Regions from separate parts of the Yersinia hibernica genome, predicted to be linked through region 4. Evidence: riboswitches for the same ligand, from Rfam matches in the RefSeq annotation. Region 4 holds a riboswitch; each other region holds the start of a gene.

Region 1 (3,661 bases), 450 kb from region 4:
GCGCTCACAACTGACCTTCCTCTATTCCGGGCTGGCACTGCAACAACAGCGGGCCGAAGAGTTACTCGAGCAAGATAATATTGACCAATTGGTGCAGTTAGTCGGGGATAAAAAAACCGTGCGCCAAATGCTGCTATCCCAGCTGGGGCGCAGCTTCCGCCAAGGAAAACACATTCTGCGGGTGCTCTATTATCGCCCACTGCAAAACCTGTTACCCGGCACCGCACTGCGCCGCTCAGAAACCCATATGGTGCGGCAAATTTTTAACGGCCTAACACGAATAAATGAGGAAAATGGGGAACTGGAAGCGGATTTATCTCATCACTGGCAGGCCATCAGTCCCTTGCATTGGCGCTTTTATTTGCGCCCGGCCATTCATTTTCACCATGGCCGTGAGTTGGATATGCATGATGTGATTGGTAGCCTGACCCGATTAATCCCCCAACCTCTCTTTGCACATATTACGGCGGTGCGCTCCCCCACGCCGTATGTGATTGATGTGCATCTCAGTACCCCAGATAGCTGGCTGCCGTGGTTATTGGGCAGTGTGCACGCCATGATCTTGCCGCAAGAGTGGGAAAATCAACCGGACTTCCGGCGACATCCTATTGGCACTGGCCCTTATTCGGTGATTCGTAATCACCACAGCCAATTGAAAATTCAGGCGTTTGACAACTATTTTGGTTTCCGCGCATTGGTTGATGAAGTCAATATCTGGGTCTTACCGGAGCTATCTGAGGAGCTGGTTTACTCTGGAGTGCAATTGCAGGCGGACGATACCAGTAAAAATGAGCTGGAAAGCCGCTTGGAAGAAGGATGCTACTTTTTGTTATTCGACCAGCGCTCTCCCCAGACTTGCCCTCCCGAGACCCGCCGTTGGCTGTGTGAACTGATAACCCCGGTCGCCCTGCTCAGTCACGCCGATCCTTTTTATCAGCACTACTGGTCGCCCGCCTACGGCATGTTGCCGCGCTGGCACCACAACCGGCTCACCGCATTGGAAGCGAAACCCGAAGGTTTGACCGAGCTGACGCTGACTTTTTACAGTGATCATTCCGAATTTGATGCTATCAGCCAAACACTGACCCAGTTGCTGGCCGCCCAAGGCGTAACATTGAAAATACAAATAGTGGATTACACTCAATGGTATCAGGGGGATGCGCAGAGTGATATTTGGCTTGGCAGCGCCAACTTCTACTTGCCGCTGGAGTTTTCCCTCTTCGCCACCTTGTATGAACTGCCGCTACTGCAATATTGCCTGGACGAGGAACTACACCAAGATGTTGAATTATGGCGTAATAATGCTCTTCCCATGGCGGAATGGAGCCAACGATTGGTCAGCCAGAATCAATTCCATCCGCTGTTCCATCACTGGCTAGAATTATATGGCCAGCACAGTATGCGCGGGGTGCGCATGAACACATTAGGATGGTTTGACTTCAAATCCGCCTGGTTTACACCGCCAGAGGGATAAAGCGGCTTTCACCCGTCCAGATTAATCTCTACAATAGCGCCGTCTCAACGGGGTGCTAAAGGGGGTTTTTCCCCATTTGGCTGAGAGTAAACCCGTCGAACCTGATCCGGTTAACACCGGCGAAGGGATTTGAGAAAGAGAACATCGCCCCCACGCGGCTGATGTTAGCTACCGCCTCAGATACCTTTGCCACCTTTATTCCTAAGGAGTGCAAAGTGTTTAAATGTATGATTCCCTGTTTGTTTTTACTCTCTGCGGCGGCAGTTGCTGCGGATAAACCGACATTGACGGTGTATACCTATGACTCCTTTGCCGCCGACTGGGGCCCTGGGCCGGCGATAAAAAAAGCCTTTGAAGCAGAGTGTGATTGCCAACTGAAATTTGTCGCGCTGGAAGACGGGGTTTCGCTGCTAAACCGCCTGCGGATGGAGGGCAAAAATAGTCAGGCCGATGTGATTTTAGGTTTGGATAACAATCTGGTTCAAGCCGCAGAGCAAACCGGGTTATTTGCGCCAAATCAGGTAGATACCAGCCAGCTGACTTTGCCGGAAAAGTGGCAGAATAAAACTTTCGTCCCCTATGATTATGGCTATTTTGCTTTTGTATATGACAAAAACAAATTGCAAAACCCGCCCAAAAGCCTGCAAGAATTGGTCGACAGCAGCGCGCCGTGGAAAATCATTTATCAAGACCCGCGCACCAGCACCCCAGGCCTCGGTTTAATGCTGTGGATGCAAAAAGTGTATGGCGATAAAGCCCCGCAAGCATGGCAGCAACTGGCGAAAAAAACGGTCACCGTGACCAAAGGCTGGAGCGAAGCTTATGGTCTGTTCCTCAAAGGTGAGGGGGACTTAGTGCTCAGCTACACCACCTCCCCGGCTTATCATCTGATTGAAGAAAAGAAAGCTAACTATGCCGCGGCTGATTTTAGCGAAGGCCACTATTTACAAGTGGAAGTGGCTGGCATGGTCGCGTCGAGCAAACAACCAGAGCTGGCACAGCGCTTTATGCAGTTTATCGTCACCCCGGCATTTCAAAATCATATCCCGACCGGTAACTGGATGTATCCGGTGATAAAAATGGATTTACCGGCCGGATTTGACACCCTGACAGTGCCGCAAAAAGCATTGCAATTTGATGCAAAAGACGTGGCTGATAATCGTGGCAAATGGGTTCAAGCATGGCAATCCGCCGTCAGCCGCTGATCCCCGCCTGGCTGTGGCCGGGGCTACTGGCCGCCTTGCTGATAGTCGGTGTCGCGCTGCTGGCGTTCGGCGCTATCTGGCGTCACGCCCCTGCGGCAGACTGGCAAAGCATCTGGCATGATAGCTATTTGTGGCATGTGATTCGTTTCACTTTCTGGCAAGCATTTCTCTCTGCACTGCTGTCGGTCACCCCGGCGATTTTTCTGGCCCGGGCCTTATATCGCCGCCGCTTCCCCGGCCGCCAACTGATGCTGCGCTTATGCGCGATGACGTTGGTGCTGCCAGTGCTGGTCGCCATCTTTGGCATTTTGACCGTTTATGGCCGCCAAGGGTGGCTGGCGGGGTTATTTGGCTGGCTGGGGCTGGAATACCGCTTCTCACCTTATGGTTTGCCCGGGATTTTACTGGCGCATATCTTCTTTAATATGCCACTGGCGACCCGCCTACTCTTGCAGTCATTGGAAAACATTGCCGTGGAACAGCGCCAATTAGCCGCACAGTTGGGCATGAATGGCTGGCAGCATTTCCGGCTCGTCGAGTGGCCCTATTTACGCCGCCAGATTCTGCCCACCGCTGCACTGATTTTTATGCTGTGTTTCGCCAGCTTCGCCACCGTGCTCTCTTTAGGCGGCGGGCCGCAAGCTACCACAATCGAGCTGGCTATCTATCAAGCGCTCAGTTATGACTACGATTTAGGGCGCGCGGCATTACTGGCACTGATTCAACTGAGTTGCTGCCTCGGCTTGGTGGTGCTGAGCCAACGGCTAAACTCGGTGTTGGCGGTGGGCAATACCCATGGGCAAAGTTGGCGCAACCCGCAAGACAGTTATGGCGCGCGCCTTGGCGACACACTGTTAATTGGCGCGGCATTATTATTGATGGTGCCGCCATTGCTGGCCGTCGTGATTGATGGCAGCAATAAAACCATGCTGACAGTGTTGCAGCAACCGGCACTGTGGCAAGCTTTCTTCACCTCTCTGGT
Region 2 (3,661 bases), 1.7 Mb from region 4:
TGCGGTTTTTATGGGCAAGCAACAACAGCAGCCAAGTCACTTGCAGCTTGAAATATAACGAATACATTCCCGAAAGAAGGCCATGTTATGTTGACCCTTGAGTTACCTGAAGCCCCCGAGAAACTGTATTACTCCGCCGGGGATGCCCATCCACTAGACAAGCTCGAGAGTGATAAAATCGTCCAAATGGTGGTAGACCTGGATGTCGCCAACTCTGACAGTGAGCATTATGTGACGGGTTGGATGGGGCTAAATAGCGTAGTGATAATCCGGAACTATCAAAATAAACGCGGCACTGCCAACGGCTTTGTAGTGAACAAAGGGGATAGCTATCGGCTCAGCATTCAGTCGATTGAATTTCGTATCCCTAAAGTGGTGTTATGGATGAGTTTTCGCCGCAAACCCCGCACCATGGAGTTAATTACCTACGAAACACTGGGCGACCAACCAAGTGGCATGCAGCAATACCGTAATATCCTCGACGAGGAATTACGCCAACAACTGGACAGTGATTGGCGTGGTCTGAATGATTATTTGGGTGCGGCTTGTTGGCAAATTGAAAATAACGTCCCATTGTGGCAACAAGCGCAGCAAGAAATAACATTGGATGCCATCAACCAGCTCGCTGCGGCCCCAGTTTTCCGGGCCAAAAACTTACAATCTGATGAAAATTATGCTGGCTTCTGGGCGGGAGAATACTTTTTTGCCGTCAGGCAACCGACTGCAGATAACCCATTGCCAGCATTACAGATTTCCTGGCGGGAAGATGAAAAAAGCATCGGCAGCTATCAGTTCGACTGGATCAAAGATGAAGCAGATAATCCGAAACTGTTACTGTGTATTCGCCCGCGTAAAGGTGCTAAAAGTTACTTGCTTAACCGTTTTGATGCTGATCATTTGCAGCGTGCCATCGCGATGTTTGCGATGACACAGCGCTATTTACTGACGCAGTAATCGCGGTAACGCCAAGCACTCAGGGTTACCACCATTGATGGAAATGATGTACCGGCCCGACCCCCTGCCCCACCTCGAGGGTGTCTGCCTGCTCCAGCGCCCCTTGCAGATAATTTTTGGCCGCACTCACCGTGTCCGCCCAATTGGTGTGCCGCGGCCGCAAGGCGGCGAGGGCGGCCGATAAAGTGCACCCGGTGCCGTGGGTATGTCGGGTATCAACCCGGCGAGTGACAAAACGCTGTTCGCCCTGTGCGGTGAACAGCCAATCCGGGCTTTCCTCACCACTCAAATGCCCACCTTTCATCAATACCCCCTGACAACCTAATGCTAACAATGCCCGCCCCTGCTCACACATTTCATGCTCATTATGTGCAGGCTGACAATTGAGTAATGCTGCAGCCTCCGGCAAATTAGGGGTTATCAGGGCCACCTGGGGAATCAGTAAACGGCGCACCGCATCAACCGCCTCGGGTGCCAACAATGGATCACCACTTTTGGCAACCATCACGGTGTCTAGCACCACAAATGGAATCGGGTAACGGCGCAGTTGCGTGGTGACAACATCGACAATCTCAGCATTTGCCAACATGCCAATCTTGGCGCTATCGATACGCACATCACTCAGCACAGAATCCATTTGAGCAGCAACAAAATCCGGCTCGATAGAGTAAACCGACTGCACACCACGGGTATTTTGCGCTACCAAAGCGGTGATAACACTGGTGCCAAAGGCCTGTAGCGCAGAAAAGGTTTTTAAATCAGCTTGAATACCCGCCCCTCCGCTCGGGTCAGTTCCGGCGATGGTGAGTGCATTAATTCGCTTCATGAATAAGCCCCCGCAGATATATCAGCAGGTAAGCAGGCCAATAGTGTGGTGGGAATGGGCATAACTGAAGAAAAAACGGCAGGTTGAAGCAACATATTCCTCCTAACCGGCGGTCAAGAAGGCGGTACCCAGCGGTGCCGAGACTTCCCTACGCTGGCATAATCCAGATCAGGTAATACGGGTAATATCTCAGCCATCCCACAATTTGTGACAGGCACCCCGAGTCAGAATTGTTATTATCACGGGCTGATGGTAGAAGATCAATCACCTATTAGCTCATCCAATGATTAGTGCCACCGATTATTTATGTAACCAGATGATAAATATAAAAATCATCAAATTTCAAGAGAGTGAGCGGCCGCCTTACATTTGGCCGCAGGCGGGCCTCAAACACCACGAGAAATAGTCATAAATCCAAGTAAGGTATAATACTGATTTATAAAGCCCCTTATTTATTTCAATAAAATTCACATGCTATAGTGAAAATTAATTCAGCGAAAAGGATAATAAATATGACAGGATTCACGACTGCAATATCTTCAGACCGACCACCAATACTTCGATTAACTTGGCGTAACTCGCCTGAAACACTATTAAAAAATCATGCTATTCACGAATTAATATCTCACTATAATAATGGTAGTGAAAATAAAAAAGCCGAAATAGAGAAATCAGCAATAAATCATATAATTAACATTTGCAGCAACCTTAATTATGTTGCTAATGACAACATACAAAATAAATCAGTTAATACCGCCACTAAGCTGGTTGAGTTTTTTTCAGGTCAAAATGACATTCGCAATAAAATTGAGTTAGCAAAAGAAATAAAAACCATTCGTCAGCTTGATTTTTCAGTGCTAAACAAAGAGGACATCAATGGTCGCCTCCAAACTCTCAAGCGTTATATTGATGTTATCCTGCCAGAGGAGAAAACTCAGTCTAAATATCTTACTCAACCAGAGAATAAATGCGCAGAAGGAAAACCACTCACTGAAAATATGCAAACCACGGCTCCAATCCGCAAATCAATAGATAATACATTATCCTGCAGGGTCAAAACCCAAGGAGAATATATTTCATTACAACCAGATTCAGGTGAAAATAAAAATAATGAGAATATTATTGCTCGGTTTTTTCCCAATTTAATAGCTTCTTTATTTTATATAAACTCCCCGCACAGATAGATTAAAAATAAGGGAGCCTAAGCTCCCTACTACATACTTATAAATGATTGATAAATGACTCTCGCGCAATGTTTTCGCATCGCCATATTTTATATTTTGCACTGATTGGTCAAACTGTCACAAGGGCTGAAATAAGGCCATTCTTTGATCAAAACCACCTAATACCCGCCACGGCTGGAAAAATTCCAGCTAATAGTGAATAACGTACACCATACTTTAATTATGACGGTGAGTTACTCCCCCACTCGATCAATACTTCAACACGATTGAGAACATGTGCAGCTTGATACCAAATTTTGCTGTATTCAGATGAGCTATAAGTATGTAAAAATTCAACTAATAGCGCTTTTGTTTGTTCTAATACAGCACTGTCAACGGGCTTATCTTTATTTTTCTCCAGAAGAGTGTCCAGTGCTTCAATTTTTTGCAAGAAAGCAGTCAGTTCATCAGTCCATTCATCGCTATATAACCTATATACTATTCGTATCAGTAACCAAGGAATGTAATAACGACTGAGATGGGTATTCTGTACGTGATAATCAGTTGAAGACCAACTGGTATCTGCTCCTGTGCAATGAGTATCCTTGTTATCAATTATGTTTTTTAGTTCACACACCCTCTTTTCCATATCAAGGCTATAAGCCAGTGCCTGATTACTAGTCAATATTGCATCCTGAGGTTTTCGCTCATTAAAATT
Region 3 (3,661 bases), 1.1 Mb from region 4:
GCCGGCTAACCGCCTCTTTAAGTCTTTTATTCGCGTAAGCCAATACTTGATCTAACGTTTTCTGACTGACTCGCTGAGTAGGTGTTGATCTCGGGTAATAAACTAGCGGAGTATAATAAACACCAGTATATTGTTTGGCATTAAAATTAGGCGAAACCCATCGCAATATTTTCTGACCACTTGCGGATTCTGTCTCTTGTAATTTGCTGTAATCACTGAGGAAACCAGAGTATTGCGCACTGGTCGTCACTTTTGAGGCGCATCCTGCCACTAATATCCCGACGGCAAATAGCGCCGCTATCTTATAACTATTCAGAATGGCCATTATATTTTCCTATATGTTTATTAGGGGACTCAAAACAGGTATGTAGAAAAAGACCAAGAAGACAAAAAGATGAGAATGTTCTCCATTTAAATTTTAAACCATGGAAAAACATTTGCTGAATATAAATTAAAAGCCTCCGCAGAGGCTTATATTAGATTTAATCTGAGAATAAAACTGTGGTGAGAAGGAGATAAAATCAAGCAGAATTAATACGCCAAGGTGTCCAATTGATACAAGCCATCAAGGAATGCAGGAATAAAGCTCCCCGGCCCGGCAACGCGTTGAGATACCTGCCCGCCCACTTGCGACATAATCCGGCAAGCGGTGGCAACATGGTGTAGACGATCACCTTGCAGCGCACTGAACGCCGCCACCACCGCAGAGAGCGCACACCCGGTACCGACCACCCGAGTCATTAGCTTATCACCGCCAGTCACCGCAAAAACACGCTGACCATCAGTGATGTAATCAACTTCACCGGTTATTGCAACGACCGTCCGGGCCTGTGTTGCCAATTGACGAGCAGCAGGCAAAGCCGCCAGTGAAGTATCCACGCTATCAACCCCGCGCCCCATCGTTGCGATGCCACTCAATGCCATGATTTCCGACGCATTACCGCGTATTGCTACAGGCTTGAGCAGAAGTAATTCTTTAGCAAAATCAGTGCGATATGCCAGCCCACCGACAGCAACCGGGTCCAGCACCCAAGGAGTCCCCACCTGATTGGCGGCGCTGATTGCCGCCAACATGGATTCCGCTCGCGCCCGATGCAACGTACCAATATTGATAAGTAAACTGTTGGCCATGGCACTAAATTGCGCCGCCTCTTCAGGTTCAACCACCATCGCCGGAAAAGCCCCCAACGCCAGTAGCACATTGGCAGTAAATGACTGCACCACTTCATTCGTCAAGCAATGCACTAATGGGGGAGTGGCTCGAAATTGTTGCAGACTGGCGGCGGCCAGTGTGTCAGGGAATAGAACCGGTGTGACTGATGTGTCAGTGTGAATAGTCTTCATAATGCCCCCACCAGCGAACAAGAGGGGGTATCGGTGTTTAAGATACCTCGACTTCCCTCCGCTGGCATAATCCAGATCAGGTCATACGGGTATTATCTCAGCCCCCCTGTTACGAGGTGGCACCCCGAGTCAATGAACTTCATTTTTAACACAACCAGCCATACTCATCACCCAGAATTATTCTATTCTGCAAAGTTTTAGTGGCTGGCATTAGCATATTATTAGCTGCGCGCAGCGGCGATCAGCGCCTGCCCCAGCGCTAAGCCACCATCGCCGGCCGGCAAGCGCTGCGGCATCAATAATTTGAAGTCATGCAGTTGCTCGCTGAGTAATTCGCGCAGTAAGCGGTTATGTAACACACCGCCAGAAAATGCAATGGTATCAATATTATAACGCTGTGCCGCTTGGCGAGCCAATGTGGCGAAGCCCTGTGCCAGTGCGAAGTGGAAAGCATAAGCCCGCTCAGCCGGTGAGGCATCAAAAGCCAGCCATTGCTGCCAGAAAGTGGCTAAGTCCAATTGGTGAGCGCGCAGTGGCAAAGTGACGGGCGGAACTGTGCGAGGACTTTGCCATGCCAGCGCCTCCAACAAACAAGCGGCCTCGCCTTCCCAACTGATAGCCTGTGGCACAATATTCAGCGCCGCCGCCACCGCATCAAATAATCGTCCCGCAGATGAAGCCGGCGGTGCATTAATGCCACGCGCAATGGCCCGCACCAGCACTTCAGCTTGCGGCAAAGGGATTGCCGCGGCTTGCGGAAAATGTTGCCAATTCGGCACAAAGCGCTGCAATTGCGCCAATAAATTGCGCCATGGCTGGCGAGAAGCCAGATCCCCGCCGGGTAAGGCCACCGCAGGCAAACCGCCCACATATTCACAATTCTCATAATCTACCCGCAAACATTCGCCGCCCCATAAATGACCATCAGCACCATACCCCAGCCCATCCAGCGCCAAACCGATTACCGCCCCACCCTGGCGCGGCCAGCCATGTTCCGCCAAACAAGCGGCCAAATGCGCATGATGATGCAGTACTTCGATACAAGGAATATTCTGCTGTGCAGCCCACTCTTTACCGAGCCGGTGACTGACATAACCGGGGTGTGCATCCACCACCATCGCCTGTGGGGTGAAATGATAAATATCGCAAAATAGCGCTAATAATTGCTGCTGTTGCCGCGCAATATCACCATCGGTCAGATCCCCCAAGTGCTGACTCAGCACCGCATTGCTGTCACGCAGTAAGCAGAAAGTGTTTTTCATATCAGCCCCGAGGGCCAACATGGCCGGTTGCTGACTAAATCCCGGCGGCAGCTCGAAAGCATCCGGCACATAGCCCCGGGCGCGGCGCAACATTTCCGCCCCATATGGGGTAAAACGCACCAGCGAGTCATCGGCCCGCTGCACAATGTCCCGGTCGTGCAATAGCCAGTGGTCGGCAATCTCATTCAGCGCGCTTAAGGCCTGTTCATTACTCAGGGCCGGTGGCTTGCCGCTGCCATTGCCGGAGGTCATCACCAATGGGCGCGCGACCTGTTGCAGCAGCAAATGTTGTAGCGGATTGGCGGGCAGCATGATGCCGATTTCCGCTAACGTTGGGGCAATGGCGGCGCTGAGTGGGCTGTTTGGTTGCTTAGCGGCTAAAACAATGGGGGCCGCCGGGCTGCGTAATAAGCGCAATAAAGATTTATTATCAGCATCTTGCACACAATTTTTCAGCCAGTTCGTATTGGGTAACATCACCGCCAGCGGCTTGGTGGGCCGCTGTTTACGTGCGCGTAAACGGGCCACCGCCGCGGAATTGGTCGCATCGGCGGCCAGATGAAAACCGCCCAATCCTTTGACGGCCACAATGTCACCCGCCAACAGCGCAACAGCGGCTTGCTCCAGCGCAGAGAAGCCATGGGCCACGGCCTGCCCGTCCGCTCCGGTTAGCCACAGTCGCGGGCCACAATCCGCACAAGCATTGGGCTGAGCATGGAAACGGCGGTCTGCGGGGTGGTCATATTCGGCCTGACACGCCGCACACAATGGGAACTTGCCCATGGCGGTATAGGGCCGGTCGTAAGGCATGCGGTGGATAATAGTAAAACGCGGGCCACAATGGGTGCAGTTGATAAACGGGTAGTGGTAGCGGCGATTGGCCGGGTCATTCATTTCACTCAAACACACATCACAAGTTGCGGCATCTGGCACAATTTGAGTATCCATCTGCCCAGCCCCGCTGTGATGAATCACGAAATCCTGCGGGGGTTGTTCCCAGTGATAGGGTGCGCTGATGAGGCTATCAATGCGCGCCAATGGTGGGCAATCTTGCG
Region 4 (3,661 bases):
CAGTGATTACACAGGCAGGCCCATTCAGTGCGGCTGGCATGCATTTGATGGCCACAATAGCCACAATAGCGGTGAGATCGGTAAAACTCCGCTAATTGCACCCCACGCCCCGCTAATTGGAACAAGCCGCGATCGACATCCAGTAATTGTCGTACTGATCCCATGTCGGTGGACATCTGTTGGCGAATAAGCCAAACATCCTGCCCTTGCCATTCACCAATCTGTCTGGCGGTTGCGCCCTGTAATGACCAATTGGCGGCATGACCTTGCGGCAATTCCCCTTTTGGTAGCCATAATTTGTTTTCATGACTGACAATCCACCAGCCACTTTCTTTACCTGTAAGTTGTAGTTCCATATCGTTGTTGCACAACCTCGACTTCACTGGCAATCTAGAATCCGGCTTGTTACATTTTTGTAACCCATATTAATGTATTCTTACACATGGAGTCGCTCATGCTAAACCGACTGGAAAGCCTGACTCAACGCGTTGGCGGCAGTAATGAATTAATTGATCAATGGCTTCATGCACGTAAAGAACTGCTCGTTTCGTATTGCACAGTGATCGGTATTAAGCCGCAAAAAGAAAAGCATACCCCGCTTAATGAGAAAGCGCTGGAGAACTTTTGCTATAACCTGGTGGATTATCTCTCCTCCGGGCATTTTCATATCTACGATAGAATTATCAAACAGGTAGAAGGGGCGTCCAGCCCAAAAATGGCGCTGACGACCAAAGTGTATCCCGCGTTAAAAAATAACACTCAAACTATCATGGCATTTCATGATCGTTATACAAACATTGAGATAGACCAAGATAGCTGCACTGAGTTTCAACAGGCTTTATCCGATATCGGCGAAGCACTCGATGCCAGATTCAGGCTAGAAGATCAATTAATTCAATGGGCCGCCGAGTCATGGCAAGCCGCTCAGCCAGTGGGGCAAGCAGGCCAGGTCAAATAACCCACATCAGCACGGGCTTGTAGTTTTAATTCAACCTCGTATAGTAAGGGCTCTTGTCGGAGTGCCTAGCACCTGCTTTCTTAGGGAAGCAAACGCAGGCTGAGACCGTTAATTCGGGATCCGCGGAACCTGATCGGGTTAATACCCGCGAAGGGAACAAGAGTAATTTATCGCTACAGGCCCGTCCTCCCCTTACCGGTGGCGGCCGTTCACTGGCAAACATCGTTACTCCCGCCAAGCTCCAGACAAGCAATTTTCCCTATAAACCACACTGGTAGGAATTTGCTATGTCTAAAAATATTGCTCAAAACTCATCACCCGCGCGTCAAGTTACCCCACGAAAACAAGTGCGCGCCGAAGCACAACAATTTATCGACACCCTGCAAGGGGTGACTTTCCCCAACTCGCGACGTATTTATCTGCAAGGCTCGCGCCCCGATATTCAAGTTCCGATGCGCGAGATCCAGCTCAGCCCGACATTGATCGGCGGCAGCAAAGACACGCCGAGTTATGAAGATAACCAAGCAATTCCGGTTTATGACACCTCCGGCCCTTATGGCGACCCGAGCGCTAAACTGGATGTCCATGCCGGCTTACCCAAGTTGCGCACAAGTTGGATAGCCGACCGGCAGGATACCGAGGCGCTGACCAGCCTCAGCTCGGGCTTTACTCAGCAACGTTTGGCTGATGAGGGTTTGGATCATTTACGTTTTGAGCATTTGCCTCGCCCGCAAAAAGCCATTAATGGCAAATGCGTGACTCAATTGCATTACGCCAGAGCCGGTAAAGTGACGCCGGAGATGGAATTTATCGCCATTCGCGAAAATATGGGCCGTGAGCGGATTCGCGGTGAAGTCTTACGCCACCAGCATCCCGGGCAAGCCTTTGGTGCTAACTTGCCGGAAAACATCACGCCGGAGTTTGTTCGCCAAGAAGTGGCGGCTGGTCGGGCCATAATTCCCGCCAATATTAACCACCCTGAATCTGAGCCGATGATTATTGGTCGCAACTTTTTGGTGAAAGTGAACGCCAACATTGGTAACTCAGCGGTGACATCCTCCATTGAAGAAGAAGTGGAAAAGCTGGTGTGGTCTACCCGCTGGGGCGCAGATACCGTGATGGATTTGTCCACCGGCCGCTATATTCATGAAACTCGTGAATGGATTTTGCGTAACAGTCCGGTCCCTATCGGCACCGTGCCCATCTATCAGGCGCTGGAGAAAGTCAATGGCGTGGCGGAGAACCTGAGCTGGGAGATATCCCGCGATACCTTGTTAGAACAAGCCGAGCAAGGGGTTGATTACTTTACGATTCATGCGGGCGTGTTGCTGCGTTATGTGCCGATGACCGCCAAACGGCTCACCGGAATTGTCTCCCGTGGTGGGTCAATTATGGCGAAATGGTGCCTCTCCCATCATCAGGAAAACTTCCTCTACCAGCACTTTCGCGAGATTTGCCAAATTTGCGCCGCCTATGATGTTTCATTATCACTCGGTGATGGTCTGCGTCCTGGATCTATTCAGGATGCCAATGATGAAGCCCAATTTGCCGAGCTGCATACCCTCGGAGAATTGACCAAAATTGCCTGGGAGTATGACGTGCAGGTGATGATTGAAGGCCCGGGGCATGTGCCAATGCAGATGATTCGCCGCAACATGACCGAGGAGCTGGAGCATTGCCACGAAGCACCATTTTATACCTTAGGCCCATTGACCACAGATATTGCCCCCGGCTATGACCACTTCACCTCGGGTATTGGCGCCGCCATGATTGGCTGGTTTGGTTGCGCCATGCTGTGTTATGTCACCCCGAAAGAGCACCTTGGCCTACCCAACAAAGATGATGTAAAGCAAGGGCTTATCACTTATAAAATTGCTGCTCATGCGGCAGATCTGGCCAAGGGCCACCCCGGCGCACAGATCCGCGATAATGCCATGTCAAAAGCCCGCTTCGAATTCCGCTGGGAAGATCAGTTCAATTTGGCTCTTGATCCAGACACTGCGCGGGCTTATCACGATGAAACCCTGCCGCAAGAGTCCGGCAAAGTGGCGCATTTCTGCTCAATGTGTGGGCCGAAATTCTGCTCCATGAAGATTTCGCAGGAGGTGCGCGACTATGCGGCTAAGCAAGAATTGGCGGCAGCGCAAGAAACTGCGGCTCACCCCATTGAGATTTTACAATCCGGTATGGAGCAGATGTCAGCCGAGTTCCGCTCCCGTGGCAGTGAGCTATATCACCGCCCAGCCCATCTGACCACGGAGGCCAATAATGAACCCATCTGATAATGCTTCATTTTCTGCTGAACAAGGTTTCCCAATCACCAAGCAGCGCCTTGGGCTATATCCGGTTGTCGACTCATTGTTGTGGATAGAGCGGCTGCTGGCCGTGGGTGTGACCACCATTCAATTGCGCATTAAAGATTTAGCCGATGCACAAGTCGAACAAGATATTGCCGCCGCCATTGAACTGGGCAAACGTTATCAGGCGCGCTTATTTATCAATGATTATTGGCGGCTGGCCATTAAGCACGGCGCTTATGGTGTTCATCTGGGGCAGGAAGATCTGGAAGCCACTGATTTAGCTGCCATTCAGCGGGCCGGGTTGCGGCTCGGCGTCTCTACCCATGATGAGCATGAGCTGGCAATCGCCAAAGCAGTGCGGCCCTCTTATATTGCCATGGGGCATATATTCCCGACACAAACC

The links. Region 4 has a riboswitch for thiamine pyrophosphate ahead of thiC (phosphomethylpyrimidine synthase ThiC). Riboswitches for the same ligand answer to the same signal wherever they lie in the genome.
Positions count from the first base shown of each region.
Region 1: linked by a shared signal. The riboswitch ahead of thiB (thiamine ABC transporter substrate binding subunit) and the one ahead of thiC (phosphomethylpyrimidine synthase ThiC) in region 4 are both predicted to bind thiamine pyrophosphate.
Region 2: linked by a shared signal. The riboswitch ahead of thiD (bifunctional hydroxymethylpyrimidine kinase/phosphomethylpyrimidine kinase) and the one ahead of thiC (phosphomethylpyrimidine synthase ThiC) in region 4 are both predicted to bind thiamine pyrophosphate.
Region 3: linked by a shared signal. The riboswitch ahead of thiM (hydroxyethylthiazole kinase) and the one ahead of thiC (phosphomethylpyrimidine synthase ThiC) in region 4 are both predicted to bind thiamine pyrophosphate.

Region 1 is NZ_CP032487.1:790,081-793,741, reverse strand. Features, by position in the region: gene sgrR (HTH-type transcriptional regulator SgrR) at 1-1,474, shown strand, start outside; TPP riboswitch at 1,513-1,620, shown strand; gene thiB (thiamine ABC transporter substrate binding subunit) at 1,690-2,679, shown strand; gene thiP (thiamine/thiamine pyrophosphate ABC transporter permease ThiP) at 2,655-3,661, shown strand, end outside.
Region 2 is NZ_CP032487.1:3,391,835-3,395,495, forward strand. Features, by position in the region: gene D5F51_RS15975 (hypothetical protein) at 88-954, shown strand; gene thiD (bifunctional hydroxymethylpyrimidine kinase/phosphomethylpyrimidine kinase) at 980-1,780, opposite strand; TPP riboswitch at 1,909-2,012, opposite strand; gene D5F51_RS15985 (hypothetical protein) at 2,293-2,964, shown strand; gene D5F51_RS15990 (hypothetical protein) at 3,185-3,661, opposite strand, start outside.
Region 3 is NZ_CP032487.1:4,020,427-4,024,087, forward strand. Features, by position in the region: gene D5F51_RS18930 (DUF3313 domain-containing protein) at 1-325, opposite strand, end outside; gene thiM (hydroxyethylthiazole kinase) at 532-1,344, opposite strand; TPP riboswitch at 1,381-1,481, opposite strand; gene hypF (carbamoyltransferase HypF) at 1,566-3,661, opposite strand, start outside.
Region 4 is NZ_CP032487.1:335,997-339,657, reverse strand. Features, by position in the region: gene nudC (NAD(+) diphosphatase) at 1-356, opposite strand, end outside; gene rsd (sigma D regulator) at 455-958, shown strand; TPP riboswitch at 1,006-1,131, shown strand; gene thiC (phosphomethylpyrimidine synthase ThiC) at 1,246-3,240, shown strand; gene thiE (thiamine phosphate synthase) at 3,227-3,661, shown strand, end outside.